2 regions of the Pseudoalteromonas sp. UCD-33C genome follow, and region 2 is predicted to be linked to the other one. Evidence: predicted binding sites of a transcription regulator. Region 2 holds the regulator's gene; the other holds the start of a gene.
What was found. The regulator ArgR, encoded in region 2, controls arginine synthesis, uptake and breakdown. The targets are predictions, from matches to a motif close to ANTGAATANNTATTCANT.
Positions count from the first base shown of each region.

Region 1: a site for ArgR is predicted at 6,994-7,011, ahead of argA (amino-acid N-acetyltransferase). Genes of this name have one in related genera too.

Region 1 covers NZ_LJTB01000002.1:465,249-480,399, reverse strand. The annotation lists gene AOG26_RS05450 (succinate dehydrogenase iron-sulfur subunit) at 1-256, shown strand, start outside; gene AOG26_RS05445 (2-oxoglutarate dehydrogenase E1 component) at 341-3,160, shown strand; gene odhB (2-oxoglutarate dehydrogenase complex dihydrolipoyllysine-residue succinyltransferase) at 3,164-4,663, shown strand; gene sucC (ADP-forming succinate--CoA ligase subunit beta) at 4,841-6,007, shown strand; gene sucD (succinate--CoA ligase subunit alpha) at 6,007-6,879, shown strand; gene argA (amino-acid N-acetyltransferase) at 7,074-8,414, shown strand; gene AOG26_RS05420 (DUF3083 family protein) at 8,492-9,562, opposite strand; gene glnS (glutamine--tRNA ligase) at 9,791-11,458, shown strand; gene AOG26_RS05410 (TonB-dependent receptor) at 11,545-13,947, opposite strand; gene AOG26_RS05405 (YaeQ family protein) at 14,101-14,628, shown strand; gene yfaE (class I ribonucleotide reductase maintenance protein YfaE) at 14,625-14,897, opposite strand; gene nrdB (class Ia ribonucleoside-diphosphate reductase subunit beta) at 14,897-15,151, opposite strand, start outside.
Region 2 covers NZ_LJTB01000005.1:167,531-182,681, forward strand. The annotation lists gene cgtA (Obg family GTPase CgtA) at 1-381, opposite strand, end outside; gene rpmA (50S ribosomal protein L27) at 532-789, opposite strand; gene rplU (50S ribosomal protein L21) at 806-1,117, opposite strand; gene ispB (octaprenyl diphosphate synthase) at 1,528-2,499, shown strand; gene mdh (malate dehydrogenase) at 2,589-3,524, opposite strand; gene argR (transcriptional regulator ArgR) at 3,750-4,217, shown strand; gene AOG26_RS12385 (Dyp-type peroxidase) at 4,214-5,113, opposite strand; gene AOG26_RS12390 (ABC transporter ATP-binding protein) at 5,175-6,218, opposite strand; gene AOG26_RS12395 (ABC transporter permease) at 6,215-7,849, opposite strand; gene AOG26_RS12400 (Fe(3+) ABC transporter substrate-binding protein) at 7,927-8,931, opposite strand; gene AOG26_RS12405 (tRNA-uridine aminocarboxypropyltransferase) at 9,722-10,384, opposite strand; gene lpdA (dihydrolipoyl dehydrogenase) at 10,712-12,136, opposite strand; gene aceF (pyruvate dehydrogenase complex dihydrolipoyllysine-residue acetyltransferase) at 12,325-14,223, opposite strand; gene aceE (pyruvate dehydrogenase (acetyl-transferring), homodimeric type) at 14,233-15,151, opposite strand, start outside.

The DNA of each region.
Region 1 (15,151 bases), on a different contig from region 2:
TTGTTCAACATCGTGTCCTTCGTTCTGGTGGAATCCAGACAAGTTCATCGGTCCTGCGGGTCTTCTTCATGCTTATCGTTTCTTGGCTGATAGCCGCGATACAGCTACTGAAGAGCGTCTTGCTGACCTTGACGATGCGTTCAGCGTGTTCCGTTGTCACAGTATCATGAACTGTGTTAGCGTGTGTCCAAAAGGTCTTAACCCGACCAAAGCAATTGGACAAATCAAATCAATGCTTTTAAACCGCGCTGTTTAAAGCTTGAATATGTAAGGTGGTTAAGTGATTAACCACCTTGTTTTTACAACAATTAATTTCTGCGCTAAAGAAAAGGGCTTATAAATGCACGAAGGTGTGATGAAGGCATGGCTAGAATCTTCTCACTTAAACGGCGGTAACGTTGCTTACGTAGAAGAGCTTTATGAAGCGTACTTAGATGATGCGACTTCTGTGCCAGAAGAATGGCGAGAAGTGTTCGAACAATTACCAAAAGTTGATGGTGTGGATGTTGACGTTAAACATTCAGAAGTTCGTTCACAATTTGCACAGCTTGCTAAAAACAAGCATAGAGAAGTAGTGGTAGCAGAGGGTGGCTCTGGCGATCCTAAACAGGTCAAGGTGCTACAACTTATTAATGCTTTCCGTTTCCGTGGTCACCAAAATGCCAACCTAGATCCATTAGGTATTTGGCAACGCGAACGTGTTCGTGATCTAGAATTAGAGTACCACGATTTATCTGAAGCTGATTTTGACCGTGAATTCAATGTGGGTTCGTTTGCTGTCGGTCGCGAAACCATGCCATTAGGTGAGCTATATCAAGCACTCAAAACGACTTATTGTGGGTCGGTAGGTGCTGAGTATATGCACATCACTTCAACTGAAGAAAAACGTTGGTTACAACAACGTTTAGAATCAGTGCAATCACGTCCAACGTTCTCTAAAGAAGAAAAGCTACGTATCCTTAAAGGATTAACAGCTGCAGATGGCCTTGAAAAATATTTAGGGGCTAAGTTCCCTGGTGCAAAACGTTTCTCACTTGAAGGTGGTGACGCATTAGTACCAATGCTTAAAGAACTAATTCATCGTGCAGGTGAAAGCGGACAAAAAGAAGCTGTTATTGGTATGGCTCACCGCGGTCGCTTGAACGTACTAGTGAACGTTTTAGGTAAAAACCCATCAGAATTATTCGATGAGTTCGCTGGTAAACACAAAGACACATTAAGCTCAGGTGATGTTAAATATCACATGGGTTATTCATCTGACTTTGCTACTAACGGTGGCAACGTGCACATGGCACTTGCATTTAACCCGTCTCACTTAGAAATCGTTAACCCAGTGGTTATGGGTTCGGTACGTGCTCGTTTAGACCGTCTAGGTGATAAGTCAGGTATTAAAGCATTACCAATTACTATTCACGGTGACTCTGCAATCGCAGGTCAAGGTGTTGTACAAGAAACATTTAACTTATCGCAAACTAATGCATTTAGTTGTGGTGGTAGTATCCGTATCGTTGTAAATAACCAAGTTGGTTTCACAACGTCTAAACAGTCTGATGTACGTTCTACACCATACTGTACTGATATTGCAAAAATGGTTCAGGCACCAATTTTCCACGTTAACTCTGACGATCCTGAAGCGGTTGCATTTGTAACTCAAATTGCACTTGATTTCAGAAACCAGTTTAAACGTGATGTAGTGATTGATTTAGTATGTTATCGCCGTCATGGTCATAACGAAGCGGATGAGCCGAACGCGACTCAACCACTTATGTACCAAAAAATCAAAAAGCATCCAGTACCTCGTCTAATTTACGCAGATCAATTAGTTGCTGAAGGTTCATTCTCAGAAAATGAAGTTAAAGCACTTGCTGATGATTACCGTAACGGTTTAGACAAAGGCAACTGTGTTGTTGAAGAAATTCAACTAGAAACATCGCACTCTTCTGATTGGGCTAAGTTTGTTGGTCATGATTGGGATGTTGAGTACGATGCAACAGTGTCGGTTGAGAAGTTAAAAGAGCTTGGTGAAAAAGTAGCAAGCTTCCCAGAAAGCCACAAAGCACAGTCGCGCGTTAAGAAAATCTACGACGACCGTAAGCTAATGGCAACAGGTGAAAAACCACTTGATTGGGGTATGGCTGAAACACTTGCTTATGCAACGCTTGTTGATGCGGGTACTGATATCCGTTTAACAGGTCAAGATTCAGGTCGTGGTACATTCTTCCACCGTCATGCTGTTGTTCATAACCAAACTGACGCATCAACATACTTGCCGCTGCAAAATATCAGCGAAAAGCAAGGTGCATTTGAAGTATATGACTCAGTTCTTTCTGAAGAAGCAGTACTTGCATTTGAATATGGTTACGCAACAGCTGAGCCTACGTCACTTGTAATGTGGGAAGCACAATTTGGTGACTTCGCTAACGGTGCACAAGTTGTATTTGACCAATTCTTAAGTTCAGGTGAGCAGAAATGGGGCCGTTTATGTGGTCTTACATGTTTACTTCCACATGGTTATGAAGGTCAAGGTCCTGAGCATAGCTCGGCACGTTTAGAGCGTTTCTTACAGTTGTGTGCTGATCACAACATGCAAGTATGTGTTCCTTCAACACCTGCGCAAGTTTATGCAATGCTTCGTCGTCAATCTGTACGTCCACTTCGTCGTCCATTGATTGTTATGACGCCTAAGTCGCTACTTCGTCACCCGTTGGCAACATCTTCACTTGAAGAGTTATCTGAAGGTGTGTTCCACAATATGATCGATGAAATCGATGATATTGCAGCAGATAAAGTAGAACGCGTTGTATTCTGTAGCGGTAAAGTTTACTACGAACTACTACAAGAGCGTCGTAAGCAAGAATTAAATAACATTGCTATTGTTCGTGTAGAACAATTATATCCATTCCCACACGCTGAGATGGATACAATCATGCAGCGTTACCAACACGTTAAAGATTTTGTTTGGTGTCAAGAAGAGCCGCAAAACCAAGGTGCATGGTATTGTTCTCAACACCACTTTGTTGACGCAATCCCAGCCGGTGCTAAATTAACTTACGCAGGTCGTAAAGCATCAGCATCACCAGCGTGTGGTTACATGTCAGTGCATAATAAAGAACAACAAGCGCTAATTGCAGATGCGCTTACTATTGAAAAGAAAGGATAAGCAATGAGCACAGAAATTAAAGTTCCTGTACTTCCTGAGTCGGTTGCTGATGCTACAGTTGCAACTTGGCACGTAAGTGTTGGCGACAAAGTAAGCCGCGACCAAAACTTAGTAGATATTGAAACAGATAAAGTTGTTTTAGAAGTTGTTGCACCAAATGACGGTGTAATCACTGAAATTTCACAAGAAGAAGGTGCAACGGTACTTGGCGAACAAGTAATTGCATTACTTGGTGATGCAGATGCTACACCAGCAAGTGACGACTCTGCACCAGCTAAATCAGAAGACGCGCCAGCGGCGCAATCAGCACCAGCATCAGAAGGTAAAGAAGTGGACATTAAAGTACCTGTACTTCCAGAATCAGTCGCAGACGCGACAATTGCTACTTGGCACGTTCAACCAGGTGAAGCGGTAACTCGCGACCAAAACCTTGTTGACATCGAAACTGATAAAGTTGTTCTTGAAGTTGTTGCTCAAGAAGACGGTATCATGGGTGAGCACATTCACGCTGAAGGCGAAACAGTACTTGGTGAGCAAGTAATTGGTACAGTTAAAGCGGGTGCAGCACCGGCAGCAGCAGCTCCTAAAGCTGAAGCAGCACCAGCAAGCGAATCAAATGACAGCTCTGACGTATTAACGCCGTCAGTTCGTCGTTTAATCGCTGAGAAAGGCCTTGATGCATCAAAAATCAAAGGTACTGGCAAAAATGGCCGTGTAACTAAAGAAGATGTTGATACATTCTTAAAAGCACCGGCAGCAGCTCCTAAAGCGGAAGCAGCAGCGCCAGCAGCACCTATGGGTGACCGTACACAAAAACGTGTTCCTATGACTCGTTTACGTAAAACAATCGCTAATCGTCTTCTTGAAGCGAAAAACTCAACTGCAATGTTAACGACTTTCAACGAAGTTAACATGAAGCCAATCATGGACCTTCGTAAGCAGTACCAAGAAGTATTCGAAAAGCGTCACGGTATCCGTTTAGGCTTCATGTCTTTCTACGTGAAAGCAGTTACTGAAGCACTTAAGCGTTTCCCTGAAGTAAATGCGTCTATCGACGGTGATGATATTGTTTATCACAACTACTTCGACATCAGCATCGCGGTTTCTACACCACGTGGTCTTGTTACTCCAGTTCTTAAAGACTGTGACAAGCTATCAGTTGCTGAAATCGAAAAAGGTATCCGTGAGCTAGCGCTTAAAGGTCGTGACGGTAAATTATCAATTGATGACATGACAGGTGGTAACTTCACTATCACTAACGGTGGTGTATTCGGTTCATTACTATCTACACCAATCATCAACTTACCACAGTCTTCAATCTTAGGTATGCACAAAATCCAAGAGCGTCCTATGGCTGTAAATGGTAAAGTTGAAATCTTACCTATGATGTACTTAGCGTTATCTTATGATCACCGCCAAATCGATGGTAAAGAATCAGTAGGTTTCTTAGTAACAATTAAAGAGTTACTTGAAGATCCGACTCGTTTACTACTAGATGTTTAATCTGGTTGTATGAAAACTAAGCTGTGAACCTCGTTCACAGCTTTTTTTTTGCGCCTTTGGTCTAACTGGGGTTTTCATGTGGAGCCTTGGGATTTATACTAAGTGCGCAATTTGGGATAGCTGTTTATTTTGCATAAATATTCAGCTCTTTTAGTATAAAAAATTGGATAAAGCATCATGAATTTGCATGAGTATCAGGCAAAACAACTTTTTGCCGAATATGGTTTACCAGTTTCTCAAGGTTTCGCTTGCGATACACCTGAAGAAGCTGCAGCAGCTGCTGAGAAAATCGGCGGTGATATGTGGGTTGTTAAAACACAGGTTCACGCAGGTGGCCGTGGTAAAGCTGGCGGTGTTAAGCTAGTTAAAACAACTGACGAAGTTAAAGAGTTCGCTGCGAACTGGTTAGGTAAAAACTTAGTTACTTACCAAACAGACGAAAATGGTCAGCCAGTATCAAAAATTCTTGTTGAAAGCTGCACTGACATCGCTAACGAATTATACCTTGGCGCTGTAGTAGATCGTGCTTCTCGTAAAGTTGTTTTCATGGCATCTACTGAAGGTGGTGTTGAAATCGAGCAAGTTGCAGAAGAAACTCCAGAACTAATTCACAAAGCTGAGATCGATCCACTAGTTGGTCCTCAAGCTTACCAAGCTCGTGAGTTAGGCTTCAAACTAGGTTTAAACCCTACTCAAATGAAACAGTTCGTTAAGATCTTCATGGGTCTTGCTAACATGTTCAACGATTTCGATTTCGCTCTATTAGAAATCAACCCGCTAGTAATCACAGACGAAGGTAACCTTCACTGTCTAGACGGTAAAATCGGTGTAGATGGTAACGCGCTTTACCGTCAACCTAAAATCCGTGAAATGCACGATCCTTCACAAGAAGATGCGCGTGAAGCTCACGCTGCAAGCTTCGAGCTTAACTACGTTGCACTAGACGGTAACGTTGGTTGTATGGTTAACGGTGCAGGCCTAGCAATGGGAACTATGGACATCGTAAACCTACACGGTGGCAAGCCAGCTAACTTCCTAGATGTTGGTGGCGGTGCAACTAAAGAGCGTGTATCTGAAGCATTCAAGATCATCTTATCTGACGACAACGTTAAAGCTGTTTTAGTTAATATCTTTGGTGGTATCGTACGTTGTGACATGATCGCAGAAGGTATCATCGGCGCAGTTAAAGAAGTAGGTGTTAACGTTCCTGTAGTAGTACGTTTAGAAGGTACTAACGCTGAACTTGGTCGTGAAGTACTAGCTAGTTCTGACCTTAACATCATCGCTGCTGAATCACTAACAGACGCAGCTGAAAAAGTTGTTGCTGCTGCGGAGGGCAAATAATGTCTGTATTAATCAATAAAGATACAAAAGTTATCTGTCAAGGTTTCACAGGTGGCCAAGGTACTTTCCACTCTGAGCAAGCGCTTGAGTACGGTACACAAATGGTTGGTGGTGTAAGCCCAGGTAAAGGCGGTCAAACGCACCTTGGTCTTCCAGTATTCAACACAGTACGTGACGCTGTTGAAGCAACTGGCGCAACTGCATCAGTTATCTACGTACCAGCACCTTTCTGTAAAGATGCAATCTTAGAAGCTATCGATGCTGGCATCGAGCTAATCGTTTGTATCACTGAAGGTATCCCAACACTAGACATGGTTGACGTTAAAGTTAAGCTTGATGAAACTGGTGTTCGTATGATCGGTCCTAACTGCCCAGGTGTTATCACTCCGGGTGAAACTAAGATCGGTATCATGCCTGGCCACATCCACAAGCCTGGTAAAGTAGGTATCGTATCACGTTCTGGTACTCTTACTTACGAAGCGGTTAAGCAAACTACTGACGCTGGTTTCGGCCAATCAACATGTGTTGGTATCGGTGGTGACCCAATCCCTGGCACTAACTTCATCGACGTTTTAGAAATGTTCGAAAAAGACGAGCAAACTGAAGCTATCGTTATGATCGGTGAAATCGGTGGTACTGCAGAAGAAGAAGCTGCAGAATACATCAAGCACAACGTGACTAAACCAGTTGTTTCTTACATTGCGGGTGTTACTGCACCTCCAGGTAAGCGTATGGGTCACGCTGGTGCAATCATCGCAGGCGGTAAAGGTACTGCTGATGAGAAATTTGCTGCATTAGAAGCTGCTGGCGTAAAAACTGTACGTTCATTAGCTGATATCGGTAATGCACTTAAAGAGAAAACAGGCTGGTAATCAGTTCTAATCTCTTAAAAAAGGCTCGCTTATGCGGGCCTTTTTTGTATCTATCACATCCTTCTACCCGGCAAGAAAATTCCAATCATAAATTAAGAATAATAATGCTTTATTTGTGAATATAAATTCTCTACACTTGTGGCTTGTATATCTTTTTTTATTAAAACATTCGACTTTAATAAGGTAAATATTACGTGCGTACCACAGAATTGGTAGATGGATTTCGCCAGTCAACCCCATACGTTAATGCTCACCGCGGTAAAACATTCGTTGTTATGCTTGGCGGAGAGGCGATCGATCAGTCTGGTTGTCGTAGCATCATCAACGATGTCGCGCTATTAACTAGTCTTGGTATTAAGATTGTTTTAGTGTTTGGTGCTCGCCCACAGTTTAACGCAGCGCTTGAACAAGTTGGCATAACTAGTCAATTTCATAATGAGATACGGGTAACTGATAACGCAACATTTGATGTGATTAAAAAAGTTGCGGGTGCAATGCAGTTCGATATAACCGCGCGTTTATCTACGTCTTTAAGTAGTACACCTATGTCTGGCTCATTTTTAAATGTGGTGAGTGGCAACTTTGTTATTGCTCAGCCTTTAGGTGTTGATGAAGGTGTTGACTATCATCATTCAGGTAGAGTGAGACGTATCGATGTTGCGGGTATTCGCCACCAGTTAGATAACAACGGAATTGTTCTGCTTGGGCCAATAGCGGCTTCTGTTACAGGTGAAAGTTTTAACTTAACTGCTGAAGAAATTGCTACGCAAGTAGCTCTCAAACTACGCGCCGATAAAATGCTTGGCTTTTGTAAAGAAGCCGGTATTTTGGATGAAAATGGTGAGGCGATTGCAGAGCTAATGCCAAATGAAGCTGAGCAGCTACTAGTAAACTATCGCAAGCAACCAGATTCATGTGTAAGCGCCACTGTTTTCTTACAAGCTGCAATTGATGCTTGTCGAGGTGGTGTACATCGTTGCCATCTTGTTAGCTACAAAGAAGATGGTGCACTATTACAAGAGCTGTTCTCTTTAGATGGTATTGGTACACAAATCGCTCCGCAAAGCTCTGAGCAATTACGAAGTGCTAGTATTGCTGATATTACCGGAATCATTAACCTTATTAGACCCCTTGAACAGCAAGGCTATTTGGTGCGCCGCTCTCGTGAACAGCTAGAAATTGAAATTGAACAATTTACGGTTATTGAGCGTGATGGTCTTATTATAGCCTGTGCTGCTTTGTATCCGTTTGCCGACGAACAAGTGGGGGAGTTTGCAAGTTTGGCTGTTCACCCTCAGTACCGAGATGCTGATCGCGGCAGTTATCTACTGAGGTTTATTATTAATAAGGCTAAACGTGCGGGTTATTCGCATTTATTTGCTCTCACCACACGCAGCATTCACTGGTTTTTAGAGCAAAGTTTTGAAATAGTGACAGTTGATGAACTACCTGCGAAGAAAAAAGCGCTTTATAACCATGAACGCCGCTCTAAAGTATTGCGTCTAGATTTAACTAAGCTAGGAAATAAGAGGTGACGCATGCGTCACCTCTTATATACCCAAACATCCTCACGGTGCGAGTTTCAGCATCTTGAGGGGGCTTGGTTATACTCTTAATATTGATAGTTAATGTGCTGATAAAAACGCACGCGTAAATCTTGGCGAGTTGGATTAAATGCCAGCTCGTCAGTAACTTCATTTATCGCACTTTGCACTTGATTCATAAACTTACCATAACCAATGTCATGCTTGTCTTTATCGGCTGCGGCAATCACAAAATGTAGTGAATCTACAAGTTGATCTGCATCCCAATACTGTTGTAATTGCACCTGTTCAGAGCTGCAATCAAAGGTTAGTTTTTGCAGTTCGCTGTTACTTTGTGCGTTATCAATATTGCTATTACGAACAATAGGGCGAGTACCGTTAGCGATGAAAGCGCCGAGTGTTAATCCGCGTTTATCACATGCTCGTTTGAACGCATCAAAGATATATTGATAAAACTGCGTATAATTCTCTTCGTTCAGCATATGCTGAAATTGCGTTTTAATGGCTCGGGTTACTGGAATCGAAAACCCAGCGTATGTCATCTCACTGTGTTCATTTGGTAAATGACATTGGCGAGACTGGTAACGTGGATATAAGCTACGTAATTTATAGCCATAGCTTTCTTTGTGACCTTTAGCCTTAGCAAATAAATCATAAGTGAGATGTTGGTGGTCACGAATTTTAAGAGGTGGTTGGCCGCTTAGTAGTTTTTCTTGTAGTGAGTTGATCACTCTTTGCACATTATGATGAAAACTAGCCGCATGAGCGCGAATATCTTCACCGGTCGCTAAGAATAATAAACGAATTTTTTTGCATTTTTGCTCACCATCAGCAAATACATTATGTGCTTCATGGTATTGTGGGTTATAGAAAAACAAAATTTGCTTAGCGGTTTCTAAGCTATATGCCTCATCATGGTAACGAACCACTGGCAGTTTATCGTTGGCGATTAGGTGTACATTATGTAATTCATACTCATCACATAGTGCAAATAACTCCCTTGCAAGACGCTTATAAGCACAGCTCACATTGGTGAACTGGGCAAAAAACTCATCAGTAGGTTTAAATTCAACTAACACATACTGGTTTGCACGTGCTGAGCTTGGAATATAGACTCGATGTTGATTGAGCGAAGCCATCTTTTTTCCTTATTGGTAGTGAAACTGACGGCACTATATCGCTAGTCAATGATCATTTTATTGCGTTAGAACAATTTTTTTACCGATTTTGCCGAGTCTGTGAACTATGTATTCAACATTCGACGTAATATCTTCAATAAACATGATGCAACCACTGTATGTTAGGGTTTGTTTTTGTAATAATGCATTAGTTTTGTCACCATGCAATATTCAGAGGATTATGCTCCTATGGCGGAAATTGAGAATCGCCCAAGTAACTTTATTAGAACGCGTATCGACGAAGATCTAGCAAGCGGTAAGCATGCGACTACACACACGCGTTTTCCACCAGAACCAAACGGTTTTTTACACATTGGTCATGCAAAGTCTATTTGTTTAAATTTTGGTATCGCCCAAGATTATCAAGGTCTTTGTAACTTACGTTTTGATGATACGAATCCAGAAAAAGAAGACATCAACTACGTAAACTCGATTAAAGAAGATGTGCAATGGTTAGGTTTCCAGTGGGATGGTGAAATTAAATATTCATCTAACTATTTCGATGCGTTATATGGCTATGCTGTTGAGCTTATCGAAAAAGGCCTAGCATATGTGTGTTTCTTATCGCCAGATCAAGCCCGTGAATACCGTGGTACTTTAAAAGAGCCAGGTAAAAACAGCCCATACCGTGATACGCCAGTTGAAGAAAACCTAGCGTTATTCGAAAAAATGCGTAATGGCGAATTCAAAGAAGGTGAGTGTGTACTGCGTGCTAAAATTGATATGGCAAGCTCATTCATGGTACTGCGTGATCCGATTATTTACCGTGTACGTTTTGCTCATCACCACCAAACAGGTGACAAGTGGTGCATTTACCCAATGTACGACTTCACGCACTGTATTTCAGATGCGCTAGAAGGTATTACACATTCATTATGTACGCTTGAGTTCCAAGATAACCGTCGCTTATACGATTGGGTATTAGATAACATCAGCCTTGAGTGTCATCCGCAACAAATCGAGTTCTCACGATTAAATCTTGAGTACACCATTATGTCTAAGCGTAAATTAAACGACTTAGTGGTAAATGGTCATGTTGAAGGCTGGGACGACCCACGTATGCCAACGATTGCTGGTTTACGTCGTCGTGGTTATACACCTGCATCAGTACGTGAGTTCTGTTCTCGTATCGGTATCACTAAACAAGAGAACATGGTTGAAATGGGTATGCTAGAAGCCTGTATCCGTGAAGACCTAAATGAGCATGCACCTCGTGCAATGGCTGTTCTTGATCCTGTGAAGATTGTTATCGAAAACTATGACGCAGATAAAGTAGAAACGTTATCTGTAGCTAATCACCCGAATAAAGAAGAGATGGGTCGCCGTGACGTACCTTTCACTCGTGAACTTTATATCGAGCGTGAAGACTTCCGTGAAGAAGCAAACAATAAGTTTAAGCGTTTAGTTCTTGATAAAGAAGTACGTTTACGTGGTGCTTATGTAATTAAAGCTGAGCGCGTTGAAAAAGACGAAAACGGCGAAATTACGACTATCTTCTGCTCTTATGATCCTGAAACTCTGGGTAAAAACCCAAGCGATGGCCGTAAAGTTAAAGGTGTAATTCACTGGGTATCAGCGAGTGAATCTATCACAGCTGAAGTTCGTTTATACGACCGTTTATTTAACGTGCCAAACCCAGCGGCAGCAGAAGACTTTAACGCAACACTAAACCCTGAATCACTTGTGGTTCTTGAAAATGCGAAAGTTGAGCCATCACTTGCAAATGCACAAGCAGAGCAGGGCTTCCAGTTTGAGCGTACAGGTTACTTCTGTCGTGATAGCAAAGCAGAAACCTTAGTATTCAATCAAACTGTGGGTCTTCGTGATTCATGGGCAAAGATTGAACAAAAGGGCTAATAGCTAATTTTACTTAGTTTCTATGCTTAATAAAAAACCCTTTCACTTTAAAAGTGAAAGGGTTTTTTTATAACTATTAAAAGCGATTAGAAATAACCGCGAATACCCAAGCTGAAGTTACGACCAGGTAGTGGTGCTTTTTCTTTAATGAATGAGCTGTGTACGAAACCAAGTTCATCGGTTAAGTTGTCAACATTGATGTAAAGCTGTGTATCAACAGGACCTAAGTCAAGTTGGTAGTTAGCTGATGCATCAAATAGGGTATAGCCGTCAGTTTTTGTCTCGTAAGCTGTAATGTCAGACTGCTCAAAATAATGAGTACCGGTTAGGCTAAACTTCCAATCAGACACTGTGTACTGTAATTCAGAACCCAGTTTATTAGCAGGGATACGAGGTAAGTAACCTTCATCATCTTTTAGCTTAGCCGTTGTTGAATCACCAAACACTTTAACTAGCGCACTTGGCGTCACTTGATAATGTACGTCAAACTCAATACCGTATAATTTCGCATCTTTACTTGTAAATTGGTAAACCGCCATTGCATCTTCATCTGCATCAGCTGCTGATTCTAAGCCATGCTCTTCATCAAAAACTAAACCGGTGTTTTGCTGGTAGTAATAGTTTTCAATGTCGTTATAGAAGAAGTTAACTGTGTAACCAAAGTCACCAATAAAGCGGCGGAAACTTAAATCAAAGTTCGTTGCAGTTTCTTGCTCGATATCTTCTGGCTCAAAATGAATTTCGCCATCTTCAATATGATAACCAAGACCTAGCTCGTAAGTGCCTGTTGCGATATGAATGCCGTTTGATAGTAATTCCGCACTTAGTGGCGCACGTTCTGAACGAGATACACTTAAAGCAACACTTTGGCCTTCTTGATATTGCCAAATTGCACCTGCAGATAAGCTTAAGTTTGTGAAATCTTCACTGTAGTTAATGATTTCAGCTTCTTCTTCGTCATGGTGCTCTTCTTCCTCTTCATGATCGTGATGATGCTCAGCCATGCTTACAGCAGAGTCGATTTGGTAATCTTCAAGGCGTGCACCTAGCTCAACGGTCACATCACCAAACTGGCGTTCTTCAAGAACGAATAACGCGTTTGTTTTAGTAACACTTGCTGGCGTAAAGGCTTCTTCACCATCTGCATCATAGTCAGACTCAGTGTAGTGATAACCAGCCATACCGTGCCAAAGGCCTAACTTGTGCTCAACAGTTGCACGTGCTTCGGTTGTTTTGTTTGTAAACACCGTGCCCACTGCACCATCTTCAATTTCAGCGTGTTTGTAGTCTGTGTAGCCAACGCGTAGTGAGATATTTTCAATCCAGTTATCATGAAGTGCATAGCTCATGTAACCTTGCCAGCGGTCTTGCTCTAGCTGTGCAAATACTGATTCTTCGTGCTCTTCTTCACCTTCATCATGATCTTCCTCTTCTTCATGATGATGATGCTCATGAGCAGGAATGCCATAATCTGTTTCGATGCGACCGAATGACACACCTAGCGTTAGGTGATCGCCTACGTAACTAGTACCAAAGTTAACTGTTTGGCTATCGATAAAGGTGTTTTCTACGCTATTAGCTGTTTCGTGTTCTTCATGCTCTTCACCTTCATGCTCCTCGTGCTCTTCATGTTCCTCAGGAAGCTCGAAGTTTGGCGTGTCATAATCGTGACCTTTGCGCTTTGTACCATCGAAATGGAAGTTGAAACCATCATTACCGGTTTCAAGTTTTGCAGCATAAGTGTTTGTATTTGATACTGTATCGTGTGTGTATTGTGCAGCACCGGTTAAAGAGTCAATGTTATCGGTAGGAATACGGTTATCAACAACGTTCACCACACCACCGATAGCACCAGAGCCATAAAGTAGGGTAGCAGGGCCGCGAAGTACTTCGATTTGCTCTGCTGCTAGGCTGTCATTTGATGTTGCGTGGTCAGGGCCGATACGAGATGCATCACTGCTATCAAGGCCATTTTGGGTGATCTTCACACGCGGACCATCTAAACCACGAATAATAGGGCTTGATGAAACTGGGCCAAAGTAGCTAGCATTAACGCCCGGTAAACCTTTTAGTGTTTCGCCTAATGTCGGTTTTGCTTTATCTTTTAACTCATCACCGGCTAAAACATTCACTGGCGAAATCATTTCAAGACTATTTTTATGAAGTGCTGATGCATAAACAACAACAGTTTCAACCGATGTTGGTGTAAGCGTAACCACAACATTTTGGTCTTCGCCATTAATAGCAACACGCTTATCGATGAAATTGTTTTTACTGATGTGAAGCTGACCTTTATTGTCTACATCAATTTTAAACTGACCTTGTTTGTCAGTGACAACGCTTTGTGATTTGCCGTGTACATGTATTTCAGCATTGCTGATAGGTTGTTGGTTTTTATCTAATACTTGACCTGTGATCACAGCAGCCATTGTTGATTGAGAAAACAGCGCAGCGGCAACAGCACTAGAAAGAATTGAAACTTGTTTCATCATTACTACTTCTAAGTTTGTTGTTGAGTGTGGTGATATAATATAACACTGCAATTTTTTAACTGCAATAACGTTATACTATAACTTTACCTAAGTCGCGATTTTAACACCATACACTATACTTAGACTGTTACACTGAGATGGCCAAATCTTATGTCTGATAAAAATAGGGTATTCAAAGCAAATTTTACCATTGCTGATTTAAGAGAGCATCGTAATCACAAAGAGGTGTTTACCACTGCTTGTGACCGTCGTGAAAGCTATCAACACTTTGTACTCAAGCTTTTAAGTTATTGCTTATTTTCACACAACGAAACAGCCATATTGAATGCAAGGTTCAGTCATGCTGAACCAGATGTATCAATAAAAGCGCTTGATGACCATTATCATACATGGCTTGCTGTTGACCAACCTGATATTTTACAGCTCAACAAAATTGCAAAGCGGGTTGATGAGCTATGGGTCGTGACAACCTTAAATAACGATTGGCTTAAAGAAAATGAACACCAGTTAGAACTTATCAATAATGGTCATTTAATTGCGTTTGATGACAATTTCATTGAGCAATTAGCGAGTCATCTAACTAAAAACTTACAGTGGGATGTTACGATTGATCAGCAAATGGTGAGTGTGTCAGATAAAGAAAATTTCTACCAAACCAGTGAGCTTATTTGGCATTAAAGCTCAATTTTTATCTTTCCATTGGGTTTACTACAACACAGCAACACTTCGCCTGTTCGAACGAACGCAAGCGGCTCTTGATTGTAGATCACATCACCTTCGACTAATTTTGCACGGCAAGCGCCACAATAACCTTCACGGCATTGGTAGGGTACATCTATTTTGTTTTGTTCTAGGCATTCAAGGAGAGATGAACAGCCAGAATCAAATTCAAGATTCTGGCTGTCTGTTCCTGCAAGGATAACCTCTGCAGTGTTGTTTGAGCTCATTACAGGTCGAAGTCACCAAAGTCAGATGCATCAACTTGAGAGTCAATTTGACCAACAAGGTAAGAGCTGATTTCAGCTTCTTGTGGAGCAACTTGAACGTTGTCTGATACTAACCAAGAGTTGATCCACGGAATAGGGTTACTCTTACTTTCGAACTGTGCAGGTAGGCCTACCGCAGTCATACGTGCATTAGTGATGTATTCAACGTATTGGCATAAGATATCTTTGTTAAGACCAATCATAGAACCATCTTT
Region 2 (15,151 bases):
GTTCCCCAAGCCATGGAAACCACCTTTTGCAACAACAACCTTTTGACCATGCTGGGTTAAATCACCTAATGACTCTTCAGTATCAACATCAATGATACGTGTACCAACAGGCACCTTAAGCGTTAAATCAGCGCCTTTTTTACCAGTCATGTTACGGCTTTGGCCATTTGTGCCGCGCTCTGCTTTATGAAAACGCTCAAATTGGTAATCAATTAACGTATTTAAGTTTTCATCGGCTTGTAGATAAACGCTGCCGCCATCGCCGCCGTCGCCGCCATCAGGACCGCCATCTGGTACATATTTTTCACGTCGGAAAGATACGACACCGCTGCCGCCATCACCCGCGTCACAACGAATTTCTACTTCATCTACAAACTTCATGATTACTCACTTTAAGATTGGCTTGTTAATAACTCTATTATATACCTAAGTGCCTTATTCAGCACCCAATGCCAAGGCGCTTAGGTATATATTTATGAGCCTTAAAACAAAAAACCCCGCAAAGGCGGGGTTTTTCAAATATCGAGATGATTACTCAGCTACGATATTTACGTATTTACGGTTTAAAGGACCTTTCTGTTCGAATTGAACTTTACCATCTGCTTTTGCGAAGATAGTGTGGTCTTTACCGATACCTACGTTTGCGCCAGCGTGGAAACGAGTACCACGTTGACGAACAATGATGCTACCCGCTAGAACTGATTCGCCACCAAAACGCTTAACACCTAGGCGTTTGCTTTCTGAATCGCGACCGTTACGAGTACTACCAGCTGCTTTTTTATGTGCCATTTCTCAGTACCTCTAATTAAGCGCTAATGCCAGTGATTTTAACTTCAGTGAACCATTGACGATGGCCCATTTGCTTACGAGAATGCTTACGACGTCTAAATTTAACAATCTTAACTTTCTCACCGCGACCGTGTGAAACAACCTCAGCTGTTACTTTACCACCGTTTACGAACGGTACACCGATCTCGATTTTCTCACCATCAGCAACTAAAAGTACTGAATCAAATTCAACTGCTGCACCAGTTTCAACGTCTAATTTCTCAAGACGAATTGTTTGACCTTCAGTCACACGGTGCTGTTTACCACCACTTTGGAAAACCGCGTACATAATTAACTCCGTCTGTGCGCCCTCAAATCGACGCAACTAAAATATTCTTCAATAGGGCGCGAAGTTTACGCTAATGTGCAAAAACTAGCAAGCCTCTTTTTCGATAAAATGAATAAAAAATAGCTGCATTGAGAGCAATTCAATATTTTCCCCTATTCTATCCTAAAAACACCACATGCCAAGCGGTTTTTACGATCTCATGACAATTAAATTACGCTAATAATACGCACCTTGAAAATTCAAAAAGCTGATCACTTATTAATCAAGACTATAAATTTATCTTGGCTAAATTGATCTCAAATAAAAAACTTTACAGTGTTTTTTTACTGAATCATCACAAAATATCGAGCAAGCGCTTTTTTTGTTGTACAATCAGCCCCGTATACCCATAAATATTGGCTCGGAGATCAATGGATATAAAAGCTATCCAGACGTTAATCGAAAATGAAATGGATGACGTCAATCAACTTATACATGCCCAAATGCGCTCAGATGTCGCATTGGTTAACCAACTCGGTTTATACATAGTAAACAGTGGCGGTAAACGCGTTCGTCCTATGTTGGCCATTTTAGCGGCAAAAGCACTTGGTTATGAGGGCAAAGACCATATTACGCTTGCCACTATCATCGAATTTATTCATACCGCAACCTTATTGCATGACGACGTTGTCGACGAGTCACATTTGCGCCGTGGTACGCCTACAGCCAACGCAGAGTTTGGTAATGCAGCGAGCGTTTTGGTGGGTGACTTTATCTATACACGTTCATTTCAGCTTATGGTTGGCCTAGGTAAAATGCCAATCATGCAAATTTTAGCTGATGCAACCAATGTCATCGCTGAAGGTGAAGTATTACAGCTAATGAATTGTAATGACCCTGACACCACAGAACAAAGCTATATGCAGGTTATTTACAGCAAAACGGCAAAATTGTTCGAAGCTGCAACCGGCCTTGCTGCAATTATTACCGAGCAAGACGAACAAACCCTTGAAGCATTAAACTTATACGGTATGCATCTTGGCACTGCATTCCAATTAGTGGATGATGTTCTAGATTACAATGCTGATGCCGAGCAACTTGGTAAAAACATTGGCGATGATTTAGCTGAAGGTAAACCTACCCTACCGCTTATCTACGCAATGCAAAAAGGCACACCAGAGCAAGTTAAGCTAGTACGCGAAGCAATTGAGCTTGGTAATGGTATGGACCACTTAGAGAGCATTCTAGCGGCATTAGCTGACACTAAGGCCCTTGAGTTTGCAATGCAAAAAGCTGAGCAAGAAGCTGACAAAGCAATTGCTTGTATTGCGTTCTTACCAGACACACCGTACAAACAAGCCTTAGAGAGTTTGGCCCGTATCGCCGTTGCCCGCGATCACTAAACGCTATTTATTCGAGCCATTAAAAAAGCCTGCATTTGCAGGCTTTTTTGTTTTCGGCGATTTAAAAAATCGCCTATCATCTGTCGGAATTAACCGTTGATGAAATCAACACCTTCCTGGATGTCTTTGTTAAGTGTAGCTAGCATGTCGTTTTTAGCTTGCTCTTCGAATGCACTTAACTCACCGTAAGAAAGGATTTCTTCAACGCCGTTCTTACCTAGACGAACTGGGTGTGCGAAGTATGCTGCGTCACCGTTTTCAACTGCAACGTATGCGTAATCAACTACTTCTTCACCTTGTAAGCCTTTAACTAAAGACATACAGAAGCGTGCTGCTGCAGCACCCATAGAAAGAGTTGCTGAGCCGCCACCCGCTTTAGCGTTAACAACTTCAGTACCTGCGTTTTGGATACGTGGAGTTAATGCTGCAACTTCTTCGTCAGTGAAAGTAACACCTTCAACTTGAGAAAGAAGAGGAAGGATTGTAGTACCTGAGTGACCGCCGATCACTGGAACTTTAACGTCAGTTGCGCTTAAACCTTTAAGTTCAGCAACAAATGCTTCTGAACGGATCACGTCAAGCGTTGTGATACCGAATACACGGTTAGCATCGTAAGTACCCGCTTTTTTGAATACTTCAGCAACGATTGGCACAGTGCCGTTTACTGGGTTAGTGATGATACCTACTAACGCTTTAGGACAGTTTTTAACGATGCCTTCAGCTAATGTTTTGATGATACCTGCGTTTACGTTGAAAAGGTCCGCACGGTCCATGCCTGGCTTACGTGGCATACCCGCTGGGATAAGAACGATATCACAACCAGCTAATGCTGCGTCTAGGCTGTCAGCACCAAAGCCTTCAACTTTAACGTCTGTTGGGATGTGAGAAAGATCAACCGCTACACCAGGAACAACAGGGGCAACATCGTATAACGATAATTCAGAACCTGCAGGTAAACTTGTTTTTAATAATAAAGACAATGCTTGGCCGATACCGCCAGCTGCGCCTAAAACAGCAACTTTCATTGGAATTCTCCGTAATTTGAGGTAGGAAATATTTGTGGCCCTAAAGATAATGAAATTAGCGACTAAAAACAAATTTATCCTGCTTATTTCGCGTATAATTTCGACCATAGTTGTAAACTTAGCTGTAAAGACACAGCATTTTGGACGACTTTGTAAACTAATACTGCATAAATATGCAGAGTTGTGTAGAATTACCCTACATTTTATGAATAAAGAAACGACAACATGCAACCACAAGACAAACAAGAAGCACTGATCAAAGCGTTTAAAGCGCTATTAAAAGAAGAAAACTTCGGCTCACAAGGTGAGATTGTCGAAGCATTAAAAGAGCAAGGCTTTGATAATATTAGTCAAAGTAAAGTCTCTCGCATGTTAAGCAAGTTCGGTGCAGTACGTACTCGTAATGCAAAACAAGAAATGGTCTATTGTTTACCGGCTGAAATGGGTGTGCCAACAGCGAAAAGCCCACTGCGTCAGCTTGTTATTGATATTATGCATAACGAAATGATGATTATTATTCGCACCAGTCCAGGCGCAGCACAATTAATTGCTCGTTTACTTGATTCACTCGGTAAAGCAGATGGCGTACTAGGTACCATTGCAGGCGACGACACTATTTTTATCGCCCCTGCGAAGATTTCTGAAATCGATGTAACGCTCGATCGCGTGCGCACTTTATTCGATACCGTTTAAAGTTGCTTTAAGAAGTTTACAGACGGGGCGAAAAACGCAGATCCCATATCGGCTTGAGTAAAATCGAGCCAATGATCATAGCAATCGCCCTGCCCCAAGCGACTCTTTAATACCTGCTCAAACGCATCCCCTTGCGCAGCACACGAAACCATTAAAATTCCCTGCTTATGCACATCACCAAATGGCATGCTTTGGTTTAGCAAAAGTGGCTGGCCATGCTCATCTTTTAATTCACTACGAACCGCATGACTGGTTTCTACAGCAGGCACAATCAAGGTATTATCTAGACGCGTGCGCCCCATGATTTGCTCTTGCTCAGACAACGATAAATGCTGCCAGACACTCAAATCATGCACAAAGCGCTGAACATGAATATAACTGCCTTGGTCTTCAAAGTGACCCGGTTTATCGATAAGTGCTGTACTACGTTTTTGACGGCCATGGGGTGTATCGCCTGCATAAATGAAGCCGTTAAAATCACGTCCATCTAAAAACCGAAAATTACGGACCTGCTCCACCAGCTCAACATCCGGTGTTAATAATTTTAGAATTTGCAGAGCAAATAGATGGTTTACATCTTCACGGTCTGAACGAATTTGCACAAACAAGTCAAATGGCTGCGCACTAATCACATGCTCACTATGAGTCACATTCGGAAAGCTTTGCAATTGGCTAGGGATAAACTCGGGCAGAATATGCGGCCAATACTGAGCGCCAAGGGCAACCACACACGATAGCATGGCTTCTGAGAATTGATCAGCAAACTCATCTTGAATGACGCTAACGCGTTTTAGTTTTTTACGTAATGACTCATCATGGCCATCGTAAACATTAAAAAACAGGTGCAAACCATGTAAGTTTGCTTCAGCACAAATCCCAGATTGCGCTTGCGCCATAGTGAATCCTTAGCTTCTCGTTATTTGCACAAAGCCAAGGATTCAAGATTGTTATTTATTACTAATCATGAAAAAAATTGACTGTGTGCGGCATTATTTTTATTTTTACAGGCTGCTCAACAGCTAACACGCGGTCTTGCTCTGCAGCAACTTCACACTCTTGCCCTGCAATATTGATACGATAAACATAACGCGTACCGATAAAGCGCCTGTGCAAGATAGTTAAACTGTTTGCGTCACTGTGCGCAGCTTCACACAACTGAATATGATGCGGCCTTATATACACTTGGCCTTGCTGACAATCTGCATTGTTCGCCGTCAAAGAGTGAACCACACCAAACGCCGTCTCATATTCAGTTGGCGTTAATACTTTTGCCGTTAAGTATATGCCCGTACCAAGAAACTCTGCAACCACCTTTGAGTTAGGTTGGCTAAATAACTGCTCAGGAGAGCCTTGTTGGGCGATTTTTCCACCATGCATAACCGCAAGCGTGTCGGCAAACGCGAAAGCTTCTTCCTTCGAGTGGGTAACAAATACCGCAGAAACCTGCTGATCTTTAATAATGCGACGTATATCGGCAATAAGCTCAAAACGCACTTGTGTATCAATATTCGAAAATGGCTCATCAAGTAGTAATAAACTTGGTTTGTAAGCAAGTGCACGGGCTATTGCCACTCGTTGCTGCTGTCCACCAGAAAGCTGATGCGGATATCGCTGTGCACAACCATCGAGTTTAACAAGGCTAAGCATTTCATCTACACGCTCGCGCTTTTGCGCTTTACTCATATTGCTTAGGCCAAACGCAATGTTGTCGCTTACAGTTAAATGAGGAAACAACGCATAGTCTTGGAACATCATGCCAATATTACGTTTTTCCGGTGCAACAAACAGCCCACTATCGTTAACCACTTTTGAATCAATACTCATATAGCCTTGCTCAGGTTGTAAAATCCCGGCAATTGCCTTTAAGGTAGTAGTTTTGCCGCAGCCACTTGCGCCAAGCAAACAGACGATTTCATCTTGTTCAACATTGAGGTTTAGTTCACTCAACACTTGAGTCGCATTGTACTGATAAGCTAAGTCTTTAATTATCAAATGACTCATGAGTGATTTTGCTCCATCGAACGATTAACGAAATACAAAGGGATTAACCCAACTAACACGATAAACAAGGCTGAAATTGACGCAAGCTCCAATTGCTCATCACTAACATATTGAAAAACATGAGTTGCCAGGGTTTCAAAATTAAAAGGTCTGAGTAATAAAGCCGCAGGTAACTCTTTCATGCATTCAATAAACACTAACAAGCCAGCTGTTAAAATGCCGCGTTTTAATAGCGGTAAATGTACTCGCCAAAGGGTTTGTAAGGGCCCTTTGCCCATTGATTGACTGGCCATATCTAGCGATGGGCTAATACGTAAAAAACTGCTTTCAAGCGCGCCATGCGCAATCGCATAAAAACGTACAACATAAGCAAAAATCATCGCAAATAAAGTGCCGCTCAAAAGTAATCCTGGTGATAAACCAAAAGGCTCAAGCCAATTGTTTAACGCATCATCCAGCTGAGTTAATGGTAGTAATACGGCAATAGCTAACACAGTACCAGGTAAGGCGTAGCCAGTACTTGCTAAACGTCCTGGGATCAAAGGGTAAGCTTGTTTCGCAATGCGCTGATAAAACAATACCAATAAGCTCAATAGGATAGTTGCAATGCTCACCACAACAGCCACTTTAAAACTTTGCCAAGCGTAATTAAAAAATGCCCCATTCCATGCTTCATCTGCATAGACAATGGCGTATTTAACTAACACCCCAACCGGTAGGATAAAAGCCAATACCAGCACAACTGTGCAAGCCAAGCTTGCAGCCCATGCGGCACTGCCTTTTAAGCGATACAAGGTTGCACTGTTAACGCTTGACTGACGTTCATACACAGCTTGATTACGACGACTAAAACGTTCAACCATGATGGTTAAAAACAAAATCAATAACATGATACCTGAAATTTTCGCCGCTGCCGTTAATGAGTAATAGCCAAGCCACGTATCGTATACAGCGGTAGTGAGCGTACTTACAGCAAAGTAATTAACGGTAGCAAAATCAGCCATGGCCTCCATACTGATTAATGTAACCCCTGCCACAATCGCCCCACGACCAAGAGGCAAACTAACGCGTAAAAAGCTTTGTAATGGTGATAGACCCATCAGCTGACTAGCTTGTACTAGTTTAAAAGACTGCTCTCTGAGTGCCGTTTTAAAAATAAGGAATAAGTAAGGATAGAGTACCAAGGCAATCATAATAATAGCCCCAGATAATGTACGAATATCAAAAAACCAGTAATCGTCTGGTGACTGCCAACCAAACCAGTCTCGAAGGGCGATTTGTACTGGCCCAGCGTAATCTAGTAAGTCAGTATACACATAGGCGATTAGATAAGTTGGCATTGCTAATGGCAGCATTAATGCCCATTCAAATTGCTTACGCCCAGGAAACTCACAATATGCAGTTAACCAAGCTAACGGCAATGCTATTACACAGCTCAGCAGCCCTACCCCTGCAATGAGTATGAGAGTATTACGGGTATAATCCCACAGCACAGTATCGAAAAGGTGCTGAAATACATCTGAATCTCCTTGCAGAGATTCAAATAGTAAAAAGCCTAATGGCGTAACAAGCAACAGGCCAATAAGCCAGGCTATAAGCTGCCAACGCGACAGCGAAAACTTCACATGCATAAGTGGATTAATACCAGATAAAATAAAAGCTGTTAAAAAACAGCTTTTATAAAAATGTGTTACGAGAAATATCCTCGTTATAAATCAAACTTTACTTCGTCAATCAGCTTCAGTGCCACAGGGCGATATTTGCTGATCTCATCAAGAGGAAGGCTATCTTCTTTAAACTCACCCCATGATGCAACCATCTCAGATAATGCAACCCCTTGCTTTACAGGGTATTCCATATTAACTGAAGCATAAATATTTTGCGCCTTATTGTCGGTCATATACTCAACCAGTTTCAAGGCATTTTCAGGGTTTTTAGCATAACGGGTCATAACAACGCCCGATACATTGATATGAGAGCCACGGTTTGTTTGGTTAGGGAAGTTAATATAAACCGCTTCAGCCCATGATTTTTGCTGATCATCTTGCATCATTTTGCCAAAATAATAGCTGTTGCCTAACGCCAGATCGCATAAACCTTCTTTTACGGCTTTGACTTGCGCTCTGTCATTACCTTGCGGCTTACGTGCTAAATTGGCTTTTACGCCCTCAAGCCATTGCTTAGTTTTTGCTTCGCCATGGTGAGCAACCATAGAAGCAACTAAACCTAAATTGTAAGGGTGTTTACCAGATCGAGTGCAGATCTTACCTTTGTATTTTGGATCGGCTAAATCCTCGTAAGTTAATTCAGCAAGTGCACCAACACGCTCTTTTGCAGAGTAAACATTACGTACACGTTTAGTAAGTGCTATCCATTGACCGTCGGCATCACGAAAAGTGCTTGGCACATTCGCATTAACCACATCACTATTAATTGATTGCGTTAAGCCTAAATCTTCTAATTGAATCAGCGCACTAAAATTTGAGGTTAATACTAAATCAGCCTTACTGTGCTTACCTTCACGCTTTACACGCTCAATCAAACCTTTTTTGGCAAAAACCACATTAGTTTTAATACCTGTTTGCTTAGTGAAATCATCCAAAATAGGCTGAATTAAGAATGGTTGACGAAACGAGTAAATATTTACTACATCTGCAGCGAATGTAGGCGCGCTTAATAATGCGCTAAGTAATACTAAGGCTGTTTTCTTCATTTTATAGCACCTAAATAGTAACAATTATCAAAATATTTTACCTAGAGTTAGGGCAAAGTGCACCCGTTTAAACTTATATTTCAATCAACCTAACTGCCATTTAGGAATTTGCATGTAAGACATATCTCACCCACATGGCAGTTATTGAGTAAAAACCACCAGCAAACACTGCACAAAATAACATAAGTACTTGAAATACAAAAACATCTTTTAAATGACAATAAAATAACCAGCAGATTAAGTAAGATTTTGACCTACTCAGCTTCGCCCATTTCTCTATAATTACTTACATCAACTAAGCAAGAATCTTAATGAGTAGATGGATAAGGAAGCATTACTCATAATACCGCGGAATAAGGTTCATTAGGAGAATAAGGAATCAAGGACAGGCTCAGGAAGAGTAACGCAATGGAGTGACAACCTACGGACAACATCAGGATGATGTGGAATGGCATGACAACAGGACGTTGTTATACAGGAAGTTCAAAAAGTGGAATAAAGGACAGGCCGTTAGGGCATCGCAATGGATTTGCAAACAGAGGGATAGTGTCAGGATGGCACGTAAGGGAGTGGTAAAGTAATTACCAGCATGGATGTAAAGGACTAACAAGGAAACAAGGCGGGATTGCCTTATATTGCACAGAACCAATAAGTAAAGTGTAATCGCATGGATTGGCAAAGTTTAGGGAGTTGATTAGATTCAATTGCAGGATGCAAAAAATTAAGAAGATTCCGCAAGCGCGACTAGAGATAGTACGCGCTTTTCTTTTGCCTAAAATTTAGTAAAGAGTTATTGCTCTGGGCGTCCCTTATTACGCTTACCTAGCAGATAAGCATCTCTAAACTTAATAAAATGTTGCTCAAGCTTTTGTGTAGCCTCGTCTTCACCCGCAAGGGCAAGTACCATAATAGCCACCTCAGCGGTGCCTAACTGATGCTCATGCGGAGCAACACGTAATCGATAATCAGATAGCTTTTCAGGCGTAATTGAAAGCACAGGAAAATTATCTAGATAAGGGCTTTTACGGATCATTTTCTTTGCTTCGCGCCAAGTCCCATCTAAAAAGATAAACAAAGGACGCTTACCTTCAACAGGAGTTACTTCGGTGATCACGCGCTCTTCGTCGTCAACATCGCTGGCAGGAAAAATAACCATAGGCTGATACTGAGGATTTGCCAACAAGCTTAATAAGACTTCATCTGGATTTGTTCTATCCCACTTAAAGGCATGGTTATCTGGCACGATTTCAGCAATTAAACGGCCAGTATTTGACGGCTTAAAACTCTCATTATGGTACATAAGTAAACAGACCGCGGCATCACACTGAGCTTGCTCAACGCCTTCACAAATACAATAGTGTTCCGCTAATAAACAACGCTCACAACGCGTTAGCTTTGCTCCTCGCGCTTTAAATTCACGACGAGACTCAGTCATTTGCTGAGCACGAAGCATTAACACTGAATTATTTGAGATAGTAGCCACTGCGTATTTACCAGAAAATTAAACGGCGCGTATTGTAGCTAAAAATATGGGGAATAGATATTAATCAAAGTGGTTAGTGGTTAGTGGTTAGTGGTTAGTGGTTAGTGGTTAGTGGTTAGTGGTTAAACAAGTATAATTCATTTCATGTATGACACGCTTTTGTTCAATTACAAAAAATAAAACCACTCTCTCGATCAACTAACGTCTGACATCTGATATCTAACCTCTAAAAAGCTTATTGTTAAAAACAAAAAACCCAGCCGGGGCTGGGTTTTTAAAAAGATTAGTCAAAAGAACTTACTTCTTTTTAACTGCTTTTTTGTTTGGAAGGTCAGTGATTGAACCTTCGAAGATTTCAGCAGCTAGACCGATTGATTCGTTTAATGTTGGGTGAGCGTGAATAGTTAACGCTAGGTCTTCACCGTCTGCGCCCATTTCAACTGCTAAGCCGATTTCACCTAGCATTTCACCTGCGTTGATACCAACCATAGCACCACCGATAACACGACCAGAGTCTTTATCGAAGATTAGCTTAGTTTGACCTTCAGTACGTGCTGAAGCAATTGCACGGCCAGAAGCAGCCCAAGGGAATACAGCAGTTTCGATGCTTAAGCCTTGCTCTTTTGCTTCTTTCTCAGTTACACCAACCCATGCGATTTCTGGATCTGTGTATGCGATTGAAGGAATGCACTTAGGATCGAAGAAGTGTTTCTGACCAGAGATAACTTCTGCAGCAACGTGAGCTTCGTGAACCGCTTTGTGCGCAAGCATTGGTTGACCAACGATATCACCGATAGCGAAGATGTGATCAACGTTTGTTTTAAGCTGCTTATCAACATTGATGAAACCGCGCTCATCAACGTTAACGCCTGCTTTATCAGCGTCAAGTAATTTACCGTTAGGTGTACGACCAACAGCAACAAGTACTTTGTCGTAACGTACTGCGTCAGCTGGTGCGTTTTTGCCTTCGAATGAAACGTATAGACCGTCTTCTTTCGCTTCAACGCCAACAACTTTAGTAGAAAGCATTACGTTGAACTTGTTCTTAACGTATTTTTGGTAGATCTTGATAACGTCTTTATCAGCTGCTGGTACTAATTGATCAGCAAACTCAACTACGTCGATTTCAGAACCTAGTGCACGGTATACAGTACCCATTTCAAGACCGATGATACCACCACCTAAAACTAGTAGCTTCTCAGGAACGTCTTTAAGCTCTAGCGCACCAGTTGAGTCAATTACACGGTCATCTTCAGGGATGAAAGGTAAGTTAACAGGTTGAGAACCCGCTGCAATAATAGCATTGTCAAAAGTGATTGTTGTTGTACCGTCTTCACCTTCAACAGCAAGTGTGTTGCTGCCAGTGAATTTACCGTAGCCGCTAACTACTTTCACTTTACGCATTTTAGCCATGCCGTCTAGGCCGCCAGTTAGTTGACCGATTACAGACTCTTTCCAATCACGGATTTTGTCTAGGTCGATTTCAGGCTTGCCAAAAGTAACGCCGTGAGATGACATTTCAGCTGCGTCATCAATCACTTTAGCTACGTGTAAAAGTGCTTTTGAAGGAATACAACCCACATTTAGACATACACCGCCTAATGTGTTGCGAGATTCTACCAGTGTAACTTCTAAGCCCAAGTCAGCAGCACGGAAAGCCGCAGAATAACCACCAGGACCACCGCCTAGTACAACAACTTGAGTTTTTAATTCGTTGCTCATGCTATTACCTTAAATGTTTGAACGGGACACTGCCCCTAAGTTTAACTGCCATGTTTCTGCAAGGCAGAAAGGGAGAGCAGATATCTATACCAAGATTGTTCTATGGCAAAGATTGTATCATTGCCAATGGTAAAAATCCCAGCAAAAAACAACTTGCTGGGATTTGATTCTTATAAATTATGAGACGATTACATCACCAATTGACGAATATCGCTCATGTAGCTTGCTAGCGTCACAGTAAAGCGTGCTGCTAGTGCACCGTCAATAACCCTATGGTCGTATGACATTGATAATGGAACCATTAATTTAGGTTCAAACTCTTTGCCATTCCACTTAGGTTTCATTTCTGACTTAGATACACCCAAGATAGCAACTTCTGGTGCATTCACAATTGGCGTGAACGCTGTACCACCGATACCACCAAGGCTTGAGATTGTGAAACAACCGCCTTGCATATCAGATGAAGTTAGTTTGCCGTCACGTGCTTTCTTAGAAATATCCATTAACTCACGAGAAAGTTCAATGATGCCTTTCTTATCAACATCTTTGAACACTGGAACAACTAAGCCATTTGGCGTATCAACTGCAACACCGATATTGATGTATTTCTTCAAGATTAAGCTTTCGCCGTCTTCAGACAGTGAAGAGTTAAACGTTGGGAATTCAGCTAATGCTTTCGCCGCTGCTTTCATCACAAATACAAGAGGTGTGATTTTAACACCCAGCTTTTTCTTCTCAGCAAGCGCATTTTGCTCTTTACGGAATGCTTCAAGGCTTGTGATATCAGCTTCGTCAAACTGTGTAACATGCGGGATTTGCACCCAGTTACGATGTAAGTTAGCACCTGATAACTTCTGGATACGAGAAAGTTTCTTCTCTTCGATTTCACCAAACTTAGCAAAATCAACCTTAGGCCAAGGGATAAGACCTAACTCACCGCCACCAGCATTACCTTTACCTGAAGACAGCTGACCTGACTCAACTTTCTTCACAAGGTCTTTCACGTAGTTTTGTACGTCTTCTTTCACAACACGATTCTTACGACCCGTGCCTTTTACGTTTGCTAGGTTAATACCAAACTCACGCGCTAAACGACGAACAACAGGCGATGCATGTGCATACGCTTTGTTATCTGCAAAACCTTCGTTGCTTGCAGGTGCTGATGCTGGCTTTTCAGCCGCAGGCGCTTTTGCTGCAGGTGCAGGCGCTGCTTCAGCTTTTGCAGGAGCAGGTGCCGCTGCTGCTGGTGCACTACCCGCTACTTCAAATACAAAGACAAGTGAGCCAGTTGATACTTTATCCCCAGCAGCTACTTTGATTTCTTTAACAGTACCAGAAAATGGTGCTGGTACTTCCATTGATGCTTTATCGCCTTCAACGTTTAAGATTGACTGATCTTCTTCAACCTTGTCGCCTACAGCAACCATCACTTCGGTTACTTCAACTTCGTCACCACCGATATCAGGCACGTTAACTTCTTTAGTGCTTGATGCCGCTGCTGCCGGCGCTGCTTCAGCTGGTGCTGATTCTGCAGCAGGCGCTTCTGAACCGCTTGAAGCTGTTTCAAAAACGAAGATTAGAGAGCCCGTTTTCACTTTATCGCCAGTCGCGATTTTGATCTCTTTAACCGTACCCGCCATTGGAGCAGGTACTTCCATTGATGCTTTATCGCCTTCAACGCTTAATAAAGATTGCTCTTCTTCAACCGAGTCACCTACCGCAACCATGATTTCAGTTACTTCAACTTCATCATCGCCGATATCTGGCACAGTTACTTCCTGCACAGCAGAAGCTGCAGGCGCAGCTGCTGGAGCTGGCGCATCTTCTTTAGCCTCTGCAGGAGCGGCAGCTTGTTCTTCACCTTCGAAGATCATGATAAGTGAACCCGTCGTTACCGTATCACCTTCAGCTACTTTAATTTCTTTAACCGTACCTGCTTGTGCAGCAGGTACTTCCATTGATGCTTTGTCGCCTTCAACCGTTAATAACGATTGGTCAACCTCAACCTTATCACCAACGCTAACAAGGATTTCGGTTACTTCAACTTCATCGCCACCGATATCTGGTACATTAATTTCAATACTCATTGGAACCTCTTATGCGTATAGCGGGTTAACTTTGTTTGTGTCGATGTCGAATTTCTTGATTGCTTCAACAACTACTGACTTCTCAACTTCACCACGTTTAGCAAGCTCAGATAGTGTTGCAACCACAACATAACCAGCATTCACTTCGAAGTGACGACGTAAGTTTTCACGGCTATCAGAACGACCGTAACCATCAGTACCTAACACTTTGTAGTTGCTGCTTGGTACGAATGAACGAACTTGTTCTGCGTAGTTCTTCATGTAGTCTGTTGCTGCAACAGTCACGGCATCAGTTAATGCGTCCGTGATGTAAGCAGTCTTTTGCTCTGCTTCTGGATTAAGCATGTTGAAACGCTCAGCGTCTTGACCGTCACGAGTTAACTCATTGAATGACGTTACAGAGAATACATCTGAACCAATACCATACTCTTCGCTCAGGATTTGTGCCGCTTTACGCACTTCAATCATGATAGTACCTGAACCTAGTAACTGTACTTTCGCTTTATCGCCAGCCACAGTTTCAAGCTTATAGATACCTTTACGAATACCTTCTTCAGCGCCTTCTGGCATTGCCGGTTGATGGTAGTTTTCGTTCATTAGCGTTAGGTAATAGAACACGTTTTCTTGGTCTTCACCGTACATGCGACGGATACCGTCTTGCATGATTACCGCTACTTCGTATGCGAATGTCGGATCATAAGAAATACAGTTAGGAACCGTGTTAGCAAGAATGTGGCTGTGACCATCTTCGTGCTGTAAACCTTCACCGTTTAGTGTAGTACGACCTGCCGTAGCACCTAGTAAGAAACCACGTGCTTGTTGGTCACCGGCCATCCACGCCATATCACCTACACGTTGGAAACCAAACATTGAGTAGTAGATGTAGAATGGGATCATTGGTAAATCGTTAGTGCTGTATGATGTTGCA